Regions from separate parts of the Dyadobacter sp. AC419 genome, predicted to be linked through region 2. Evidence: riboswitches for the same ligand, from Rfam matches in the RefSeq annotation. Region 2 holds a riboswitch; the other holds the start of a gene.
The links. A riboswitch is a leader RNA that binds a small molecule or an ion and turns the genes downstream of it on or off. The one in region 2 is predicted to bind thiamine pyrophosphate.
Positions count from the first base shown of each region.

Region 1: linked by a shared signal. The riboswitch ahead of AC0IYG_RS22545 (TonB-dependent receptor) and the one ahead of thiC (phosphomethylpyrimidine synthase ThiC) in region 2 are both predicted to bind thiamine pyrophosphate.

Region 1 is NZ_CEEDCD010000024.1:64,871-75,854, forward strand. It holds gene AC0IYG_RS22520 (AAA family ATPase) at 1-2,158, opposite strand, end outside; gene AC0IYG_RS22525 (GH3 auxin-responsive promoter family protein) at 2,162-3,676, opposite strand; gene AC0IYG_RS22530 (GlsB/YeaQ/YmgE family stress response membrane protein) at 3,787-4,041, opposite strand; gene AC0IYG_RS22535 (S41 family peptidase) at 4,101-5,495, opposite strand; gene rocD (ornithine--oxo-acid transaminase) at 5,499-6,752, opposite strand; TPP riboswitch at 6,844-6,940, shown strand; gene AC0IYG_RS22545 (TonB-dependent receptor) at 6,978-9,428, shown strand; gene hemE (uroporphyrinogen decarboxylase) at 9,457-10,482, shown strand; gene AC0IYG_RS22555 (D-glycero-alpha-D-manno-heptose-1,7-bisphosphate 7-phosphatase) at 10,495-10,984, shown strand, end outside.
Region 2 is NZ_CEEDCD010000015.1:387,136-398,119, reverse strand. It holds gene AC0IYG_RS09285 (RraA family protein) at 1-592, shown strand, start outside; gene AC0IYG_RS09280 (bile acid:sodium symporter family protein) at 658-1,764, shown strand; gene AC0IYG_RS09275 (GNAT family N-acetyltransferase) at 2,789-3,292, opposite strand; TPP riboswitch at 3,436-3,531, shown strand; gene thiS (sulfur carrier protein ThiS) at 3,491-3,805, shown strand; gene thiC (phosphomethylpyrimidine synthase ThiC) at 3,847-5,727, shown strand; gene AC0IYG_RS09260 (thiamine phosphate synthase) at 5,729-7,018, shown strand; gene AC0IYG_RS09255 (HisA/HisF-related TIM barrel protein) at 7,012-7,782, shown strand; gene thiH (2-iminoacetate synthase ThiH) at 7,772-8,884, shown strand; gene moeB (molybdopterin-synthase adenylyltransferase MoeB) at 8,899-9,954, shown strand; gene AC0IYG_RS09240 (ATP-binding protein) at 10,060-10,984, shown strand, end outside.

The sequences.
Region 1 (10,984 bases), on a different contig from region 2:
ATGCGTCAATTTGCTTTTCTGCCTGTTCAAAAAGCTGGGTAATTTCTTTATAACTGTTTTTCAGCGCGAAAATCTTCTCTGCGATCGGGGGCCTGTCATTCCCTTCAAATTCAGCCAGATCAACTTTTTCCAACTGCGCAGAAAGCGTTAGGACCGTGTTTTCAAAACGCAGGATCTCGTCTTTTAAGGCTTGAAGCGGCTTTTCTATCTTTTCAGTTTTTTCAAACTTTTCCGTTTCAAGCTTCACAGAAAGCGCTTTTATAGCGGTTTCTGCCTCCTTAATTTCAGATTGCGTTTTGCTGGCTTCATTAAAATGCTTTTCAAAACCAGCACGCTCAGTTTTATTGAATTTGCTCCAAACGAATTCATTTTCGTGCTTCTCGATCTTTTCCTTCGCTTCCACCCAACGCTGTTTGATGGCTGTTTTCAGCTTTTCCAGGTTCTCAATCTGGTTGTAAATACGCTCAATAGGCGACTGACGAAGCCGGATCGCTTTTTCCTTTTCTTCTAGCTTGATAATCTCATTTTCAGCCAGTTTAATTTCTTCCGCCACCGCATTATCTGCATGCATGACGAGCGGATGATCGGTCGCGCCGCAAAGCGGGCACGGTTCTCCGTCTACAATCGCCCCGGCATATTGTTGCAAAGCGAGCCTTGTGTGCAAGCCAAGCAAGTGCTGGCGCTGCTCCTTTGATTTTTTATCAATTTTTACAAAACACTGTTGCACAATGTCTTGCAACATATCCAACGAAATATTTTCCGGAAAACTTTCAGAAAGTAGCGACGCTAATTCCGCCAGTTTTGATGTTAGTAATTGCTGCTGAATGCCGATTTCCGCCTGTAAATTCTCCGCTTCATTTTTGATGGCCTGGCGGTTTTCGAGTAAAGTGTCACAAGTTGTAAACCAAGCTTTTACCAGGCTTAGCTCCTGAATGTCTGACAGTGCATTTTTGCGCAGTTCATTTTCAGATTCAGCATTGAGTTTTTGCTTTGCTAAGCGCTCGATTTCGCTTTCCTTGGCCTTCAACTGATCATTTCCTCTTGCTAATGCTTCCTTCCGCTTGGCTGCGGCTGATTTATTTTCGAGGATCTGAATTACTTTTTCCAGTTCGTCGGCTGCGTCGAGCAGTTCTTCGCGCTTGTCATATTGCGGTTTGAGGCGGACTATTGTTTCTTGCTGCTTATCAACCAATTTCAGCAAATCATCAAGCCTTAATTTATTGTTTTGATAAACTTTTTCATCTCGCTCAATATTAAGGTTAAGGCTGTTTTTTTGGTTTAAAATGGATTTGAAATGCAAAGAACACGTTTCAAAAGTCCTTAACATGGTCTCCCGCTCCTGCATCTGAGGTCGCTGGATTTCCAGTTGCTGCAACTGATTGCGCAATGCATTCACTTTCTCTGCAATGGCTTTCAGATTTTGAAAACTGCTTTCGAGTGCTGTTTGGACGAGCAGCTCATCATTGATATTCTTGATTTCCAGCCGGACTTCCGTTCTGCGTTTTTCCTCCGTTTCCACCATTTCAGGCGTGACCTCTCCGAGGCCGGTCAATTGACCGTCGACATTTGAAATGGCAAGATCATTTTTCTTAGTTAATGACCCAACATTCCGGCTCAGATCATACTTTTCAAGCTGAAAAAGCTCTTTCATCATCCGCGTCCGCTCTGCGTCGCGCAGCTCAATGAACTCCTGAAAGCGGCCTTGCGGAATGATGATCGTCCTGCGGAAATTGTCGTAACTGAGACCAATAATGCTTTCTGCATTCTCCGTTTCCGGAAGCGGAACCCAGTTTTCGTCCTGCCAGAAATAACCTCTCCGATCAAAGGTTTTTACTTCTTTGAAATTTTTGCTATTTCGTTTTCCGCGGACGGTAAATCTGTAACGCTCTGCATTTTTCCCCGCAACGCATTCAAAATCAATGGCTAACTCATCCGAACGCAGGTTCATCATGTTATATGTGCGGTCATCGCCCGACTTATTAAGCCGCTCGGTGTCGCCGTATAATGCAAATGTGATTGCTTCAAGAATGGAAGATTTCCCGCTCCCCACCGCGCCAAAAATCCCAAATAACGACGCATCGGTTAATGCATTGAAATGAATTTCCTGCTCGGTCTGGTAGGAATACAGACCTTTGATTTTTAGATAGATAGGGATCATTTGCTATAAACTTGCCAACAGATCGTCCAGATATTCCCGGCTGTTGCTTAATCTTGGAACTTTGTTTTGCCCGCCCAGTTTGTGGAGCTTGCCCATCCAGGCGTAAAACGTGCCCGATGGAACAAAATGGACTAGGGGCATGAGCAGCGCCATATCTTTATAACGCTTGGCGTCGTAATCCGAATTCACTTCGCGCAATGCTTCGTCCAGCAAGGTGATAAAATGGTCACGATCGTCCGGTTCTTTGGTAAATTCAATGATCCATTCGTGCCGCCCACGCGAGCCATCGCCCATATAAACGGGCCCGGCTGTATAATTTGCGACGAGCGAATCTGTCTTTTGCGCCGCGACCTTGATTGCATGATCTGCGTTTTCCACAATCACTTCTTCACCAAATGCATTGATAAAATGCTTTGTCCGGCCGCTTACTTTTACCCGGAACGGATAAGTTGACGTGAATTTAACCGTGTCACCGATCAGATAACGCCATAATCCGGCATTTGTAGAAATAACCAGTGCGTAATTTTTCCCAATCTCCACTTCATCCAAAAGTAATGCTTTGGGATGTGGTTTACCCACTTCTTCAACCGGCACAAATTCATAGAAAATGCCGTAATCAAGCATTAAGAGCATTTCCCCAATCCTGTTCACATCATCTTGAATGGCAAAAAAGCCTTCGGAAGCACTGTAAGTTTCCAGATATAAAACCTGGTCGGATGGAAAATATTTGGTCATAAATAAATCCCGATATGGCTCAAATGAAACGGCTCCATGCACGAAAACCTCAAAATTCGGCCACACTTCAAGCATATTCTTCTTGCCCGTCAGTTCGAGGATCTGATCGAGCAAAACAATGGTCCAGGTAGGCACGCCCAAGATGCTCGTTACATCTTCTTGCGAGCATATGGAAGCCATTTTCTCTAATTTGCTTTCCCAATGATCCATTAATGCGACGTCCAATGGCGGCGTGCGCATAAATTCAGCCCAGGAAGGCAGATTTTGCATTATAACCGCCGAAACATCGCCTATTTGGGTATAATCATCAAATGGATTTGCGTGCAAAGTGCCGCCTATGGATAAGCCTTTTCCATCAAAAACCATTGTATCGGGTCGGTTATTGATGAGCAATGTCATCATATCCTTCCCGCCTTCGTAATGGCATTCTTCCAATGCTTCGGGTGAAACTGGCAGAAATTTACTCCTGGCATTCGTGGTTCCCGAAGATTTTGAGAACCAATCGATCTGTGATGGCCACATCACATTGGGCTCGCCGCGCAGCACACGTTCGATATAAGGATAAATTTCTTCGTAAGTAGAAACGGGCACCTGATCCTGGAATTCCTTGATGGTCCGGATCTGGCCGTAATTGTATTTGCTTCCCCATTCCGTGTATCGCGCTGTTTCAATTAATTCAGAAAAAACGCGTTGCTGGGTCTCAATTGGGTATTTCATAAACTGCTCGATCCTTTCGAAGCGTCGCTTCAAAAACCAGACAGTCATATCGTTAACCAGCTTCATGAGTTAAATCAGTTAGGAACTTAGCATTGCAATTTGTAAAAATAGCAATAAAAAATGGTGAGCGAACAGTTTTTACACCTTCCCTCACCATTCAATTTAAGATCAATCTGTTACGATCTTGTACTAAATTTTCTATAAATAAAGAGCAGAATAACCGCTCCTAAAATAGCGATGAAAAGACTTCCAAAATTGAAACCATCCACTGTGCCGTAACCTAGCATTGAAGAAATCCAGCCACCCACAACGGCGCCCGCAATACCGATCAAAATTGTAACGATGAAACCGCCCGGGTCTTTACCAGGGTGAATTGCCTTTGCAATTGCGCCTGCAATCAGGCCGACGATGATCCAAGTGATGATTCCCATGTTTGTAGTTTAGATTAATGATGTTTCTACAATTACAAAAACCATGCCCTTTAGCGAATCTATCGATCAAAGAACATATTGCTATGCCCTGCCTTTTTCTGGATCGTAGACATTATTTCCTGTCCGTCTTCCTCCTGCAATGAGCGTGCAGTTCTGGTTTGCCGGGTGATGCGCGTGCCTGTAATGTTGAAAAGCGCTTCTCCGAGCAAAGGATCTTTCGGGCTTCCATACGGATAAAGCACATTGCCTTCGTTCACCGCAATGTCGGGCGTAAATCCGACGCTGTAATCTGACTTTTTATCTCTGTTTAACGATTTCGAGACAATGGGCTGCAATCCCCATTTTACCTTCTTTTTTGAATCTGTTAATGTTACTGAACCCACATTTTTGCCAACCGTTTTTCCGCCGACAAGCGTCACATTCATGTAAGGTTTCAGCCCATTGATCAAAAGCTCACTCGCGGAAGCGGAACGGGAAGAAACGAGAAAAACAACGTGATTCAGCTGATTACCAATGTTCTGGCTCTTGCTCGCAAACTTGTCGTAAAAGTAAGTTTCTCCGAATTTCTTCATATTCGTCTCGGTAACCTCGGTGTTATATTCTTTGTAATAAAAAATATCATTCGCGGTTGCCTTCGCAATCAGACTGGCAAGATTTGTGGCCGAGCTTACATATCCTCCCGGATTGTAACGCAGGTCAACGATCAACGCATTGACATTCGCATTTTTGAAATCATTAAAAATGTTGTCCAGCTTCTTGTCATACTGACCGTTATTGGCTTTATAAGGCTCCGGATTGAACTGATGGTAAACCACATAGCCAATTTTATTAGCGCCAATGTTATATAATGTGTCAAAGAAAACGGGATCTTCCTGGAAAACGATTGGTGTAACTTCACGCTTCGTCGCACCTTCTTCCAAAGCGCCTGCTGCATTGATACTCGCAAGCGTATAAGTGACTTTTTCCTGTGTATTAAGGAGTTTGCTGTAATTGCTGCCCGTTAGTTTCTGGTCATTCACACTGCTGAAAATGTCGCCCCTTTTGAAGCCTGCCTTAGCCGCAGGTGAATCCGGCAAAACATACAGCACGACGCCGATCACATTCTGGCTGCCCGTGGGGAAATATGTAAGCTTATATTCCATTCCCGATGTCTTCGTTTCGCCTCCTAATGAAGCCTGCAGCTCGTCAGCACTTTCCTGGATCCATGAAAAACGGTCGCCGTCCGGCCTCGCAACCGCGTCATAACGATATAAAAGTGATTCAAAAAAAGCAGCGGGATCTTTGGATAAATCGGGGGTTGCTGGCATATTATCGTTCCAATAATACCAGTATTTCATGTTTTCGTAAATCCACTGATTGGTCTCCGTTTCTGTGGCCGGATCCACATTTTTATCCTTGCACGAAAGCACCGACGCACCAATCAGCAGAAGTGCCAGAAATAATTTTATTTTCATAAATCACGCATTTGCTAAAAACACCTCTTCGATTATATCACAAGCCTGGTTCATCTGTTCTGCGTTGATCACCAATGGCGGTGCAAAGCGGATTTTGTTGCCGTGTGTAGGCTTGCAGAGCAATCCTTTTTCCATCATTTTGTAACAAAGGTCCATGGCTGTGGAGCTATCTTCCGTGTCATTGATCACAACCGCGTTCAGCAAACCCTTTCCTCTAACGACTTCAATCAGAGAACATTGTTGTTTCAAATCATTCATTCTGTTTCTAAAAAGCTGACCCATTTTTTCAGCATTTTCAGCCAGATTTTCATCTATAACCACTTGCAAAGCAGCAACCGTAACCGCACAAGCCAAAGGATTTCCGCCATATGTAGAACCGTGTTCGCCGGGTGCGATGGTCAGCATCACTTCGTTGTCCGCCAATGCTGCCGAAACAGGCATTACACCGCCTGAAAGCGCTTTTCCTAAAACCAGAATGTCTGGCTTAACGCCTTCCCAGTCGCAAGCAAGACGCTTCCCTGTGCGCCCGATGCCCGTTTGCACTTCGTCAGCAATGAAAAGCACATTGTATTTGGTACACAACTCCCGCACGCCTTTGAGATAACCTTCCTTAGGAACTACGACACCAGCCTCGCCCTGGATCGGCTCTACCATAAAACCGGCAATGTTGGGATCAGCTTTGAAGGCATTTTCCAATGCTTCCAGGTCATCAAAAGGGATTATTTCGAAACCAGGCAAAAACGGCCCGTAATCATTCGTGCTCGAAGGATCGGTTGAAGAAGAAATCGCAGCCAATGTCCTTCCCCAGAAGTTGCCCGAAGCGTAAACTGTTTTGGCTTTATCAGGCTCAATTCCTTTCACTTTATAAGCCCATTTCCGCGTCAGTTTCAAAGCCGTTTCTCCACCTTCCACCCCGGAATTCATCATCAGCACTTTATCAAACCCAAAATATTCGCAAAGAAACTGCTCACATTCTCCAAGCTTATCATTATAAAAAGCCCGCGAAGTCAATGTTAGCTTCTGCGCCTGCGCAATCATCGCATCCACAATCTTCGGATGACAATGCCCCTGACTAACAGCACTATAAGCAGACAAAAAATCCAGATATTGCTTCCCCTCCACATCCCAGACATGCACGCCCAGCCCACGTTCCAGCACAACCGGCATCGGCTTATAATTATGCGCGCCATAGCGATATTCCAGTTCCATCGCCTGCCGCGAAGCATTCATCTCAATCGTGTCTGTATAGTTAGCCATGGTAATTTTCGGGGTAGTCAGGTTGGTTTTATATGTTATGTAAAAATAAGGAAAAGCTTGAATCATCCGCTGTTCCGGCGTAGCTTTGCATGATAATCTCAAGGGGTGCCCTACCGAACGGGCTGAGATCAAACCCATATGACCTGATCCGGGTAATGCCGGCGTAGGGAGAGAAAAGCAACCATTTGATAGGTGGCCCCTGCCTGTTGTAACCAAACAATCGCAATGCGAAACGTTACTACCTATCTGTTTATACTTATAATCAGCACATTATCTTTCCGTTCTGCGTTTGCACAACGATCCATTTCCGGCCGAGTTTCCGATGCGGAAGACGGAAAAGCTTTGCCCGGAGCCACCATTAAAGCCGGCGAAATTCGTGGCACACAAACTGATGGTTCTGGGAATTTCAGCCTGCGCAACATTTCTGAGAACATTGCCACATTGGAAGTCTCTTACATCGGTTATCAAACCCAAAAGCTGCCCTTAACCAATGATAACCAGCTGGATATCAAGCTTACAAAAAGCACATTCCAAGCCGATGAAGTGATCATTAACGCAACCCGCGCCAATGACAAATCAGCCATGGCTTACAGCACCGTCACGGCAGAAGCCATTGATAAACAAAACCTTGGACAGGATTTACCTGTTCTGCTCAATTTCACTCCTTCGCTCGTAAGCACGAGTGATGCAGGTGCAGGCGTAGGTTACTCGGGCATTCGCATACGCGGCTCGGATGCGACGCGCATTAATGTGACGGTGAACGGAATTCCCTATAATGATGCAGAAAGTCAGGGCGTTTTCTGGGTCAATATGCCGGATTTTGCCTCTTCGGTGAGCAGCATTCAGATTCAGCGCGGGGTGGGAACTTCGACGAACGGCTCAGGGGCGTTTGGGGCGACGGTGAACATTAACACCAATGCTTTCAGACAGGAAGCTTATGCGGAATTGAACAACTCTTACGGCTCGTTTAACACATTCAAAAATACATTGAAAGTGGGTTCGGGGCTGATTAAGGACAAGTTTACATTTGATGCAAGGCTGTCGCGTGTTTCCTCCGACGGTTATGTGGACCGGGCTTCTTCGGAATTGCATTCCTATTATTTATCGGGAGGCTATTTTGGTAAAAAGAGTTTTGTGCGGGTGAATGTGTTTTCTGGAAACGAGCGCACTTATCAATCCTGGAATGGCGTGCCGGAGGCCAAGTTGCGCGGCGATCGGGAAGGCATTTTGAGTTACATTGAACGGAATGGTTTGGGTGAAAAGGATGCGCAGAATTTGCTGGAATCGGATAACCGGACTTATAATTCTTACACCTATAAAAACGAGGTCGACAACTATCGCCAGGATCATTATCAGATCGTTTCGTCGCACAATTTGAGCGACAAATGGATCTTCAACCTCAATGCATTTCTGGTGCGCGGACTGGGTTATTATGAGCAGTCGCGCAATGGGGATGATTACAGCAAGTACAATCTGCCTAATGTCGTGGTTGGCCAGGATACGCTGACCAGCACGGATCTAATTCGTCGCCGCTGGCTGGATAATTACTTTTACGGCTCCACTTTTTCATTGGAATACAACAGTTTCAAAAAGCTGACTGCGAGCTTCGGCGGCGGTTATAATTATTACGACGGCGATCACTACGGCCGCATTATCTGGGCGCGCAATGCGGGTAACATTGAAAACGACCATCAATATTATTACAGCAAAGGCATTAAGAAGGATTTCAACATTTACGGAAAGGTTTATTACCAGCTTACACCAAAACTGAATGCATTCGCTGATCTGCAATTCCGCAGCGTAAACCACAACATTCAAGGCACGGACAATGATCAAATTGCATTGGCCACGGACGAATCTTATTCGTTTTTCAATCCAAAAGCAGGCTTAACCTATCAATTAGCAGATCAAAGTTCGGTTTACGCTTCTTACAGCGTCGGAAATCGTGAGCCGAACCGGGATGATTTTACTTCCTCCACGGCTGGTTTATTTCCAAAGAGTGAGCAGTTGCAGAATGTGGAAGCTGGCTTTAAAACACAGCGTGGCATATTCGCGTTCTCTGCCAACTATTATCTGATGGCTTACAAAAACCAACTTGTCCTGACAGGCCAGATTAATGATGTCGGCAATTCAATCCGTGTGAATGTTCCAAAAAGTTACCGCACGGGAATTGAGCTGGAAGGCGCGATTGCATTAAGCAAAGCTTTGAAATGGAATGTAAACGCCACATTCAGCCAGAACAAGATCAATGATTTCACCGAATATGTGATCAATTATGACACCGGCGATTACAACACGATCAACCACGGAAAATCAGATATTTCGTTTTCACCGAACGCCATTGCAGGCAGCCAGCTGACTTACATTTTGAGAAAAGACCTTGAAATAGCATTACTAAGCAAATATGTCGGCAAGCAATATCTGGACAACACATCGTCAGAAACCCGCAAACTCGACGCCTATTTCACCAACGACATCCGCCTTTCCTGGACCATCCGTCCAACCTGGGCGCGCGAGATTGCATTCAATTTATTGGTCAATAACGTGTTCAGCGAAAAATACGAATCCAACGGCTACACCTACGGATATTTCGCGGGCGGCGCATTAACGCAGGAGAATTTCTACTTCCCGCAAGCAGGCAGGAATTTTCTGGTTGGGGTGAATTTTAGGTTTTGATATGCCGCTTTCTCCCTAACTTTGCCGCATGGAATTGAAAAATGATCTTTTGCTTCGGGCGGCGCGTGGGGAGAAAACAGAACGCACGCCTGTTTGGATGATGCGGCAGGCTGGCCGGATTTTGGCTGAATACAGGGCCGTTCGTGAGAAGGCCGGAAGTTTTATAAAGCTGGCGACAACGCCGGAAATGGCTGCCGAGGTTACATTGCAACCTGTTGATTTATTGGGTGTTGACGCAGCCATTATATTTTCTGACATTCTGGTGATTCCCGAAGCGATGGGATTGCCTTATGAAATGGTAGAAAAAAGTGGGCCGATTTTTCCTGCAACCGTTCATACCACTCAAGACCTTGACAGACTGCACATTGCTGAACCGGAAACGGATTTGAAATATGTTTTGGACGCAATTAAGCTTACAAAAGAAGGCTTATACGGACGTGTTCCATTGATCGGTTTTGCAGGCGCGCCTTTCACAATCTTCTGTTACATGACAGAAGGAAAAGGTTCTAAAACATTCTCTGTTGCTAAAAAACACCTTTACGCTGATCCCGAATTCTCGCATTTATTGCTTCAAAAAATAACGGATAGCACAATTGCTTACCTGAAAGCCCAAGTTGTGGCGGGTGCTAACCTGGTTCAAGTATTCGATTCCTGGGCCGGAATCCTTTCTCCGGAGCAATACAACACATTTTCCCTTCCCTACATTAAGCAGATCTGCGACGCCATTGATGAAGTGCCGGTTACTGTTTTTGCAAAAGGCGCATTCTTCGCACGGAAGGCGATTAGTGAGCTGCATTGCGCTGTTGTAGGGTTAGACTGGAACATGGACATTGCAGAATCCCGTTCGCTGATTCCAAATAAGACATTGCAGGGAAATCTGGACCCTTGCGTGCTTTACGCTTCTTATGATCAGATCCGGAAAGAGGTGAAAAATATGGTGCAACAATTTGGTACACAGCGATATATCGCGAACCTTGGTCATGGCGTTTATCCGGACACAGATCCTGATAAAGTGCGTTGTTTCATCGAATCCGTTAAAGAATTTTCTTCCTAGCAAATCCTTTTTATGTCTTTACCAAAAACAAAATGCATCTTCCTCGACCGCGACGGAGTGCTGAATGAGGATTGCCCGGACTATTTATACGAGCTGGAAAAACTGGTCATTCCCGAAGGCGTTGCGGAAGCGCTTCAAGCATTGAAAAAGGCTGGTTATCTGCTGATTGTAATCACAAACCAGGCGGGGATTGCAAAAGGACTTTATACAGCCGACAATGTTTACGCCATTCACGGAGCCATGCAACAGGCATCCGGAAATGCATTGGACGACCTGTATTTTTCGCCTTATCACCCCAATGTGTCAGGCGTTTCGCTTTCTAGGAAACCAGGTTCGCTGATGCTGGAAAAGGCGATTGCGAAATATAATATAGATGTAAATCAGTCCTGGATGATCGGGGATCGCGACAGGGATATGGAGGCTGGAAAAAGTGTGGGGGCGAGAACAATTCAAATTGTTCCCGAAACAGAAGCTTCAACAGGCGATTTTGCTGCGGTTAGTT
Region 2 (10,984 bases):
AGATCGTGGTAACAAAAACGGCATGTTAGGAAACACCAATTCCTGGCCCATCGACAAGCTTTCCAAAGGCGACGTTTACGTGGCCGACGGTTTTGGTAAAATCGCCAGCGGCACATTGATCGGCGACAATCTGGGAACTTCTATTTTTACCAAATCAGGCAACGGCGTCGTCTTCGACGCATCCGTTCGTGACTTGGAAGGACTTTCTAAAATCGAGGGTTTCAATGCATTTGTAAGGGATTTTGACCCATCATTTCTAAAAGACGTTTTCCTGACTGGCATTAATACACCAATCCGCATTGGTCGCGCCATTGTTTTGCCAGGAGACATTGTGCTTGCCAAGAAAGAAGGCGTGATCTTCATTCCCGCGCACATGGCCGAAAAAGTGATTCTAACGGCAGAATTCCTGACATTAAGGGACAAATTCGCCCTTCAAATGCTCAGAGAAGGCAAATTCACCCCAGGCCAGATCGACAACCAATGGACCGACCAACTTAAAGAAGCATTCCTGAAATGGCTGGACAGCAATCCAAAGGAAATACCGATGAAACGCGCCGAACTAGACGAATACATGAAGAAAAGAACCTGGTAACCTCCTTAGTGAAGTGCCAGGGCACTTTTGCGTTCTTTTTTCAATAGCATTATAACTACAATTATATGAATGTTTACAAGCTACTCGCTGGTGTTGCAGGTTTGTGTCTTCTCGTTGCGCTTTTCCTGGCGCTCTCGGGAAACCTGCCGCAAGCCGGTCCCTTCTTTATTGCGTTTTTTCTGGCGCTGGCCGTTAGTTTCAGAGGGTTCGAAAAGCTGAAAGGCTTTACTTACACAACCGTCATTTTCGCCGCAGTAACCACCGCACTTTATTATCCGCAGCATTTCCAAACCGTAAACGGCTTCAAGCTAGCCGCATTAATTACGCCTTTGATCCAGATTATCATGTTCGGAATGGGGACGTCAATGAGCTTCGGGGATTTTGTAGGAGTTGTAAAAATGCCAAAAGGCGTGCTGATTGGCGTAGTAAGCCATTTTATCATCATGCCTACCATTGGTTTTACATTAGCCAACCTAAGCGGCTTCCCACCCGAAATTGCAGCCGGAATTATCCTCATAGGCTGCTCGCCAAACGGAATGGCCTCAAATGTTATTTCCTATCTGGCCAAAGCAAACCTAGCATTATCGATCACCATCACGGCGATCTCCACAATGCTCGCTCCTATTGTGACACCACTGTTAATGAGCGCATTAGCAGGTGCATTCGTTCAAATTGACACCTTGCACATGATGTGGGACATCATTAAAATGGTCATCATCCCAATCGGCGCCGGACTATTATTCAACAAGTTTTTCAGCGGCAAAGCCAAGTGGCTCGACGATGCCATGCCGATCGTTTCCATGGCCGGAATTGCCTTCATCATCGTCATCATCACAGCCGCAGGCCGCGACAGCCTCCTCACCATCGGACCAACATTGCTGCTACTCGTGCTGATTCACAATTTATCGGGATACACATTAGGCTACTGGTCCGGCCGCCTCTTCAAAATGAGCGAACGAGACTGCCGCACCATCGCCATCGAAGTAGGCATGCAAAACGGCGGCTTAGCGTCAGGCATAGCCAAAGAAATGGGAAAAATGGCCACCGTTGGACTTGCGCCAGCGATTTTCGGACCATTAATGAACATTACCGGATCAATTTTAGCATCGTGGTGGCAAGGCAAACCGACCGGCGATGAAGAGACGTACGTGGAGACCGGAAGGGCACATTAAAAGCAAATCCCAGAGGGATGACATATTGGTGCCTGCCGCGCGGTAGGAAAAAAGGGAGATGTGAAAATGTAAATCCCGGAGGGATGTAATATAGGTAGCAAACCACGAACGGATCTAAAAATGTAAATCCCGGAGGGATGTAACAACGTGCATGCTGTTACATCCCTCCGGGATTTACATTTTATAGAAGCCATTCATTTGCTACGGATATGGTGTTCCTCCGGGACCATATAATACTTCATTTATGATGTAGCTCGGCTCTCGTGTTATTATTTGGTTAATCGCTGAACGGCACCACCTTGTGAAGCTGTTCAAATTTAAAGATCAAAATAATTTGTCTCAATTGCACAGTGTCTGTCTGAAAACTTTGCTTGTCAACAATTTTTCGATTTCTCAAAATTTCAACTATACCACTCTTTGACTAATCTTTTGAGTTCATAATCTCTGAAAGCGTTAACAAGTCACTTTTGAATCCAAGCCGGCTATCTCTAATATAAGCTAAACTGTAAGACTGGCCGATAATCACATATGCCGACATAATAACAATCGTCACCAGGACAACTGATAACGTAAAGAAAGCTGCATTCCAAGGGCCCATGTATATAATTGATTAGAATTCAGCATGAGTAACGTCATATGACAACAATTAAATAAAGAGAATTGAAACGAAAGAATTGAGTTTTTAAGAGGTTAATATCAATATATTAACGGTGAAAAAGCTGACTAAGGAATAATAAATGTGTGAGGCGGGAGCGCATTGACAGTCTAGTAAAACGCCAATCTCGGAGGGATACAATATTTGGTAGCCGCAAGGCGGTTAAAAATAATTTACGCCTAGCAAAAAGCAAATCCCGGAGGGATGTAACGACGTGCACGCTGTTACATCCCTCCGGGGTTTTTTATATCGGACATGTTTTCCGATGGCTACCAATATTATATCCCTCCGGGATTTCTATTTTTTGTATCTTTTTGGATTCCTACCGCGCGGCGGCCACCAATGTTACATCGCTCCGCGATTTATTCCTCAATCTTCCTCCAACAACAACTGCATAAACACCAAATCCAACCACTGGTCAAACTTATATCCAACTTCCTTCAAATAACCCTTTTCAACAAACCCATATTTTTTGTGAAATTCAATGCTGCCGCGGTTGGCGGCGTCTATGCCGGCGATCATGCTGTGCAGGCCGGATTCTCGGGCGCGCTGGATTAAACTGCCTAACAGCTTCCCTCCCACGCCAAGTCCTCTTGATTTTTCATCAAGGTAAATCGAATGTTCTACGCTGAATTTGTATCCGATTTTTGGGCGGAAAATGTTATAGGAGCCGTATCCGATCACTTTCCCTTCCCTTTCCGCGACAATTACGGGCATGCCGTCATTGAACATTTTCTCAAACCATTCCCTTTGCTCGTCCAGCGTCCGGGGTTCGTAATCGTAAATGGCGGTGGTGTTGAGAATGGCGTGATTAATAATTTCCAACAGGGAGGGCAAATCCTTGGGAGCAGCGCTTCTGATAATAAGATCCATCAAAATAACGTAGGTTCGATATAATTGGTAAATACGACCTTAAAGTTACCCGATAATTCTTAAAATAAAAGTGATCCCATTTAGCCAATTGCCGCTCTTTTGTACGGTTAATTTTTGAAAATACATTTTTTCAGATAGCTTTGTCCAAACTTTAGGGGTGTCCCGATATGCGGACTGAGATAATACCCTTTGAACCTGATGCAGTTAGTACTGCCGAAGGGAAAAGTAAGAGATACTGCTATTGTATCTCAATGTATCTTTCCAAAAAAAGGTCCATTCCTGAAGTTTTTCTCAAAAACGTTATTCGGAATGGAAATTATCATCAACGGTCAAGCACGCGAATTTTCTGAACCGCTCTCGGTCCAGCAGTTATTATCTGATCTTTTTCCAGCACAGGTCAAAGGAGTTGCAGTCGCTGTAAATCAGTCTGTTATTCCCAAATCTGCATGGGCCGTTCACCCGCTGCAACCGCACGACCAGGTGATGCTGATCACCGCCACACAAGGCGGCTAGCCTCCATTCCGCCCATTTGTTTATCCTTAATCCAACATTTTATGAAGACTGAAAAAACGCCACAGAGCGGCAGTGTGACCACGGATCCATTTCCGAATTCAAGGAAAATTTATGTAAAAGGAAGCCTGCATAATGTGTCCGTGGCCATGCGTGAAATTGCATTGACGGACACGCGTTTGCATGGAAGAGCTGGTCAGGTGGAGAAGAATGCACCTTTGACGGTCTACGATACAAGCGGCCCGTTCACGGATCCGAATGTTGAAATTGATGTAAAAAAAGGACTTCCTGCTTTGCGTGCGGAGTGGATCCAGCCGCGGCAGGATGTGGAGCAACTGGAAAGCATCAGCTCTGATTATGGTCGGCAGCGAATGGCAGATCCGTCGCTCGAACCATTGCGTTTTGCGCACATTACCAAACCGTTCCGTGCCAAGCCGGGTGCGAATGTCTCCCAATTGCATTACGCCAAAAAGGGAATCATCACAGCTGAAATGGAATACATTGCAATCCGTGAAAACCAGCGTATCCAGGAAAATCTGTTGGAATTAAATGGCAAAGCTGGTTCGCTTTCGCATCAGCATCGCGGCCATAGCTTTGGCGCGAATACGCCGGTTAACTTCATCACGCCAGAATTTGTGCGCTCGGAAGTGGCGGCGGGCCGCGCGGTGATCCCGGTTAACATTAACCACCCGGAAAGCGAGCCGATGATCATTGGGCGCAACTTTTTGGTAAAAATCAATGCGAACATTGGTAACTCCGCGGTGTCTTCCACCATTGAGGAAGAAGTCGAAAAAGCCGTTTGGGCCTGCCGCTGGGGCGCTGACACAATCATGGATCTTTCCACTGGCAAGAACATTCACGAAACCCGCGAGTGGATCATCCGCAATTCACCCGTCCCAATCGGCACCGTTCCGATTTACCAGGCTTTGGAAAAAGTGAATGGAAAAGCTGAAGATCTGACCTGGGAACTGTTCCGCGACACGCTCATTGAGCAGGCCGAGCAAGGCGTGGATTATTTCACAATTCACGCTGGCGTGTTGCTGCGTTACATTCCGCTTACTGCCAAAAGGATCACAGGAATTGTTTCCCGAGGTGGTTCTATCATGGCTAAATGGTGCTTGGCGCATCACAAGGAAAACTTCCTTTACACGCATTTTGAGGAGATTTGTGAGATTATGAAGGCTTATGACGTTGCCTTTTCGCTGGGCGATGGCTTGCGTCCGGGCTGCATTGCCGATGCTAATGATGCGGCACAATTTTCAGAGCTGGAAACTTTGGGTGAGCTGACCAAAATCGCCTGGAAGCATGATGTTCAGACCATAATCGAAGGTCCTGGTCACGTGCCCATGCATTTGATAAAGGAAAATATGGAGAAGCAACTGGAACATTGCCAGGAAGCGCCATTTTATACATTAGGGCCTTTAACAACCGACATTGCACCTGGTTATGATCACATTACGTCGGCAATTGGTGCAGCCATGATCGGCTGGTTCGGGACGGCAATGCTTTGTTATGTGACGCCGAAAGAGCATTTGGGACTGCCTAACAAAAAGGACGTTAAGGACGGTGTGATCACTTATAAAATCGCCGCCCACGCCGCTGACCTCGCAAAAGGTCACCCGGGAGCGCAATATCGCGACAATGCATTGAGCAAAGCCCGTTTTGAATTCCGCTGGGAAGATCAATTCAACTTGTCTCTCGATCCGGAAACGGCCAAATCCTTCCACGACGAAACATTACCAGCCGAAGGTGCCAAAATCGCGCATTTCTGCTCCATGTGCGGGCCCAATTTCTGCTCCATGAAAATCACGCAGGACGTGCGCGATTATGCAGATGAGCATGGCTTGAATGAGGACGCAATTGCAGAAGGCATGGAGGAAAAGTCGCGGGAGTTCGCGAGTCTGGGCAGTCAGATTTACTTATAATATGGAACTGATCGCGATTTCGCATCCTGAATTTCTTCCGAACGAAGCCGAGCGTATAAACGCTTTGTTTCGTGCTGGATTAATACGCCTGCATATCAGGAAACTGCATTGTAATGTCGCTGACCTGAGTCAACTAATCGGAGAAATTGGCCCTGCTTTTCATGCCAACATTGCCTTGCATTCACATCATGAACTTGCGGCAGAATTTGGCATCACCAGGCTTCACTTTCCGGAAAAGCTAAGGCAAGAGACGCCGGATTTTATGTTGGGGAAGTTGAGAAATGCTGGCTTCAAGCTTAGCACTTCGATTCATGATATTAATGCGCTTAACGGACTTTCTAAGGCTTTTGATTACACATTCTTCGGGCCGGTTTTTGACAGCATTTCCAAGAAAGATTATCAGCGGGTTATTAATGATGATTTCTATTTGAAAGAAGAACAAAAAACTGTCAAAGTGATCGCTATTGGAGGAATTGATCATTCCAATATCGATAAACTCAAAAAAATGAACTTCGACGGCGCAGCCCTGCTAGGAGCAATCTGGCACTCAGAATCTCCATTTCCAAACTTTGCCGTTGGCTTAAGCCAACGGCAATTGAGATTAGAATCAGATTTGGATTTGAATTCAGATTTAGATTTAGATTTAGATTTCAATTCAGATTTGAAAAAAATTGAAAGGCTGCATTTTATTTCTAATCAAACATTGGAAATGAGCCATTTGGACAGCATTAACCTGGCATTGAAAGCCGGCTGCCGGTGGATCCAATTGCGGGTTAAAGATCAAGAGGAAAATCAAGTTCTTGGCATTGCAAAAGCTGCAAAATTACTTTGTGATAACTATTCTGCAAAGTTGATTATCAACGATTTCCCAAACATTGCGAGGGAAATTCATGCTTATGGCTTGCATCTTGGCCTCAATGACATGCCCATTCCAGAAGCGCGGAAAATCGTTGGTCAAAACATGATCATCGGCGGCACGGCCAATACATTTGAAGACATCCTCTTGCGGGCCAACGAAGGCGCTGATTACATTGGACTAGGGCCGTTTCGATTTACCAAAACCAAGCGAAATCTCAGTCCGATATTAGGTTTGGAAGGTTATCATGAATTGATGCAAAGGTTGGTTGGGGCGAACATTAAAATCCCGATTATCGCCATTGGCGGCATTTTGCATGACGACATTCCTGATCTGGTCGCAACCGGCGTGTATGGTGTTGCCATGTCTTCTGCATTGATCCAATCCAGCGAAAGAAAACAAACCGTCCAAAAAATCGAAGAATTATTATGTTAAAAATCGCAGATAAAACATTTGAGTCGCGGCTTTTTACAGGGACTGGCAAGTTCAGTTCTGCCGCATTAATGGAAGAATCATTGCTGGCCTCAGGCTCTGAACTGGTGACGGTGGCCTTGCGTCGGGTTGATTTGAATGATAGTCAGGACGATATGCTTTTGCATTTGAAACATCCGCACATTCATTTGTTACCGAACACATCCGGGGTCAGGAATGCGAAGGAAGCAGTTTTCGCAGCCCAGTTAGCGCGGGAAGCATTGGAAACAAACTGGCTCAAACTGGAAATCCACCCGGATCCAAAATATCTCCTCCCCGACCCGATTGAAACGCTTAAAGCGGCTGAGGAATTGGCCAAACTTGGATTCGTAATCCTCCCTTACATTCATGCGGATCCCGTATTGTGCAAAAGATTGGAAGAAGCTGGCGTGGCCGCTGTCATGCCACTTGGCTCACCCATTGGCAGCAATAAGGGTTTGAAAACGATTGATTTTCTCGAAATAATCATTGAGCAAAGTAATGTTCCGGTGATTGTGGATGCAGGAATCGGCTCGCCTTCGGATGCTGCAAAAGCCATGGAAATTGGTGCAGATGCGATTTTGGTAAATACAGCCATTGCGGTTGCGGGCGATCCGGTGGCGATGGCGGAAGCATTCAAACTGGCTGTGAAAGCTGGCCGCATGGCTTTTGAAGCGCGTTTGGGAAAACAGAAACATTATGCTGTGGCAAGCAGCCCGTTAACCGCATTTCTGGATTATGAGCTTTAAGGACAAATTCGAAACCTATCATTGGGATGAGGTCAAAGCCAGCATTTATGCCAAGACTTCTGCCGATGTGCAAGCAGCGCTTTGCGCAAGAAAACGGACACTGGAAGATTTCAAAGCGCTGATTTCGCCTGCCGCTGCGGACTTTTTGGAGCGTATGGCGCAGCTCAGCCACAGTTTGACGCAAAAGCGTTTTGGCAAAACCATGCAAATGTATGTGCCGCTGTATTTGTCCAACGAATGCACCAATATTTGCACTTACTGCGGGTTCAGTCTGGATAATAAGGTGCGGCGGAAGACACTTTCAAAGGCGGAGATTTTGCGGGAAGTGGAGGTGATCAAATCTTTGGGTTATGACCATGTTTTGCTGGTAACCGGCGAAGCAAATCAGACGGTGCACACAGCATATTTTAAGGAAGTAATCGAGTTGATACGCCCTTATTTTTCACAGATTTCAATGGAAGTCCAGCCGCTGGAAACCGCAGAATATGAGGAATTGATCACATTGGGGCTATATTCAGTTTTGATTTATCAAGAAACTTATCATAAAGAAGATTACAAAAAGCACCATCCAAAGGGCAAGAAATCAAACTTCAATTATCGCCTCGAAACGCCTGACAGACTTGGAGCTGCCGGAATTCACAAAATGGGATTGGGCGTTTTAATTGGCCTGGAAGACTGGCGCACAGACAGTTTCTTTACCGCCGCGCACCTGCAATATCTCGAACGAACCTACTGGCAAACGCGTTATAGTTTATCTTTTCCAAGGCTTCGGCCGTTTTCCGGTGGACTCGAACCAAAGGTAGAAATGACCGATCGGGAGCTTGTACAGCTGATTTGCGCGTATCGGATCACGAACGAGGAGGTGGAAATTTCGCTATCGACACGCGAATCTGAGAAATTCAGGGATCATTGCATTCAGCTTGGCGTTACGTCAATCAGTGCAGGTTCCAAAACGAATCCGGGGGGTTATGCGGTCGAGCCGGAGTCATTGGAACAGTTCGAGATTTCGGATGAACGGAGTCCGGCGGAGGTCGCGGCAATGATTCGAGCGAGGGGTTATGAGCCGGTTTGGAAGGATTGGGACCAGGTTTTTGTTCAATGATGAAATGAGTAAATATGTTTGAGCAACAGGAACGGAGACGTTATAGCAGACAAATCTTATTGCCAGAAATGGGCCTGATCGGTCAGGAAAGGCTTAAAGCCGCAAAAGTGCTGGTTGTAGGCGCTGGCGGTTTGGGCTGTCCGGTGCTGCAATATCTGGTCGCAGCTGGCGTCGGACACATTGGCATTGTCGACGATGATGCCGTGGATATCAGCAATCTGCACCGCCAGATCCTGTATTCCGCGGCGGACATTGGTAAGAGCAAAGTACTGACGGCCATTGAGAAGTTGCAAGTGCAAAATCCTTTTGTCAAACTGACGCCTTTCAATGTTCGTTTGCAGGAGGATAATGTGAATCAAATCATCCAGGATTACGATGTGATCATTGATGGCTCGGACAATTTCCCGACGCGTTATTTGGTCAATGATGCGTGTGTTGAACTCGATAAACCATTGATTTTCGGCTCTATCCTGCGTTTTGAAGGACAAGTTTCGGTTTTCAATTACAAAGGCGGCCCTACTTACCGTTGCCTTTTTCCTGACGCCGAAGAAGGCGACAACTGCGCAGAAGCTGGCGTGATCGGCATCCTACCCGGAATGATCGGCACTTATATGGCCAACGAGGCAGTCAAAATCATTTGCGAAATCGGCGAACCATTATCCGGAAAATTGTTGGTTATGAATGCATTAACCAACGCAACGAGCATTTTCAAATTTTCAAGATCCGAACAATTCACTTCACCTGAATCAAAAGCAAAGCGAAAACCAGAATCTCTAAGCAATCAGCCAGCCGAGCCAAAAGAACTCACATTCGAAGCATTCGAACGCATCGAAGCTTCCTATCCGGACCAGATTTACCTCGTAGACGTGAGGGAATACAACGAATTCGAAGCCGACAATTTCGGCGGAATCAACGTCCCCCTATCCGAAGTCCCCGACATTCTTCCAACATTGCCTCCAAACAAAACCATCGTATTCTACTGCCAAACCGGAAAACGCAGCGCCCAAGCAGCCAAGTTGCTCGCGCAAAGCGGTTTTGAAGGAGCGAGTTTCTGGGCTGGGAATTGGTAAGCCGATCGGAAAACCAATGAGAAATTATTTCAGATTTCGTTAATTCGTTGAGTTCATTCAGTGAATTTAGCTAAATTCGTTGAGTTCATTCAACGAGTTTACGAGATGGTGTATTCAAGATATATTATCGCTGCACTGCAGGACAAGTTAAAGTCTAACAAAGTCTTGGTGCTTACAGGCGCACGACGGGTCGGAAAAACTTTTCTACTTAATCAGCTGCAATCTGGTTTTGATGGAAAATCCCTTTTCATGAATGGTGAAGACCTTGACGTAATTGAGCTCCTAACCGACCGGAGAGTTGCGTCTTTTCAGCGCTGGGCTGGAAATCTGGATCTGCTTATTCTCGATGAAGCCCAGGTTATTCCTGAAATCGGGAAATCCTTAAAATTGCTTATCGATTCATTTCCGAATTTGACAATTCTTGCCAGCGGTTCATCAGCTTTCGAACTTTCTAATCAAACAGGCGAACCGTTAGTGGGCAGACAAATCAATTTCCAATTATTCCCCTTAGCACATCTTGAATTGGCTCAGAAAGAGAATTTTCTTGAAACACGACAAAATCTGGAAAACAGGCTCATTTTTGGAAGCTATCCTGATGTCGCGCAACTTACTAACTCAGAGGAGCAAACGGATTATTTGAAAGGGCTGGTAAACGCGTATTTATTGAAGGATATTTTAATGTTCGAACAAGTGCGCTATTCACATAAAATGCTTCAACTACTGCAATTGGTGGCTTATCAGATCGGGCAAGAGGTTTCTTTGGAAGAGCTTTCCAAAGCATTGCAGATCGATCGCAATACAGTCGAAAGATATCTCGATTTGTTTTCAAAAGTGTTTATCATTTTTCGCATCGGCGGTTACAGTAAAAATCTCAGAAAGGAGGTTACCAAGTCTTCCAAGTGGTATTTTTTTGATAATGGGATCAGAAATGGGTTAATCAACAACTTCGCCCCTATTATACAGCGTCAGGACGTGGGTGCCCTTTGGGAAAATTATCTGGTTGCTGAACGCGTAAAATACAACACATACA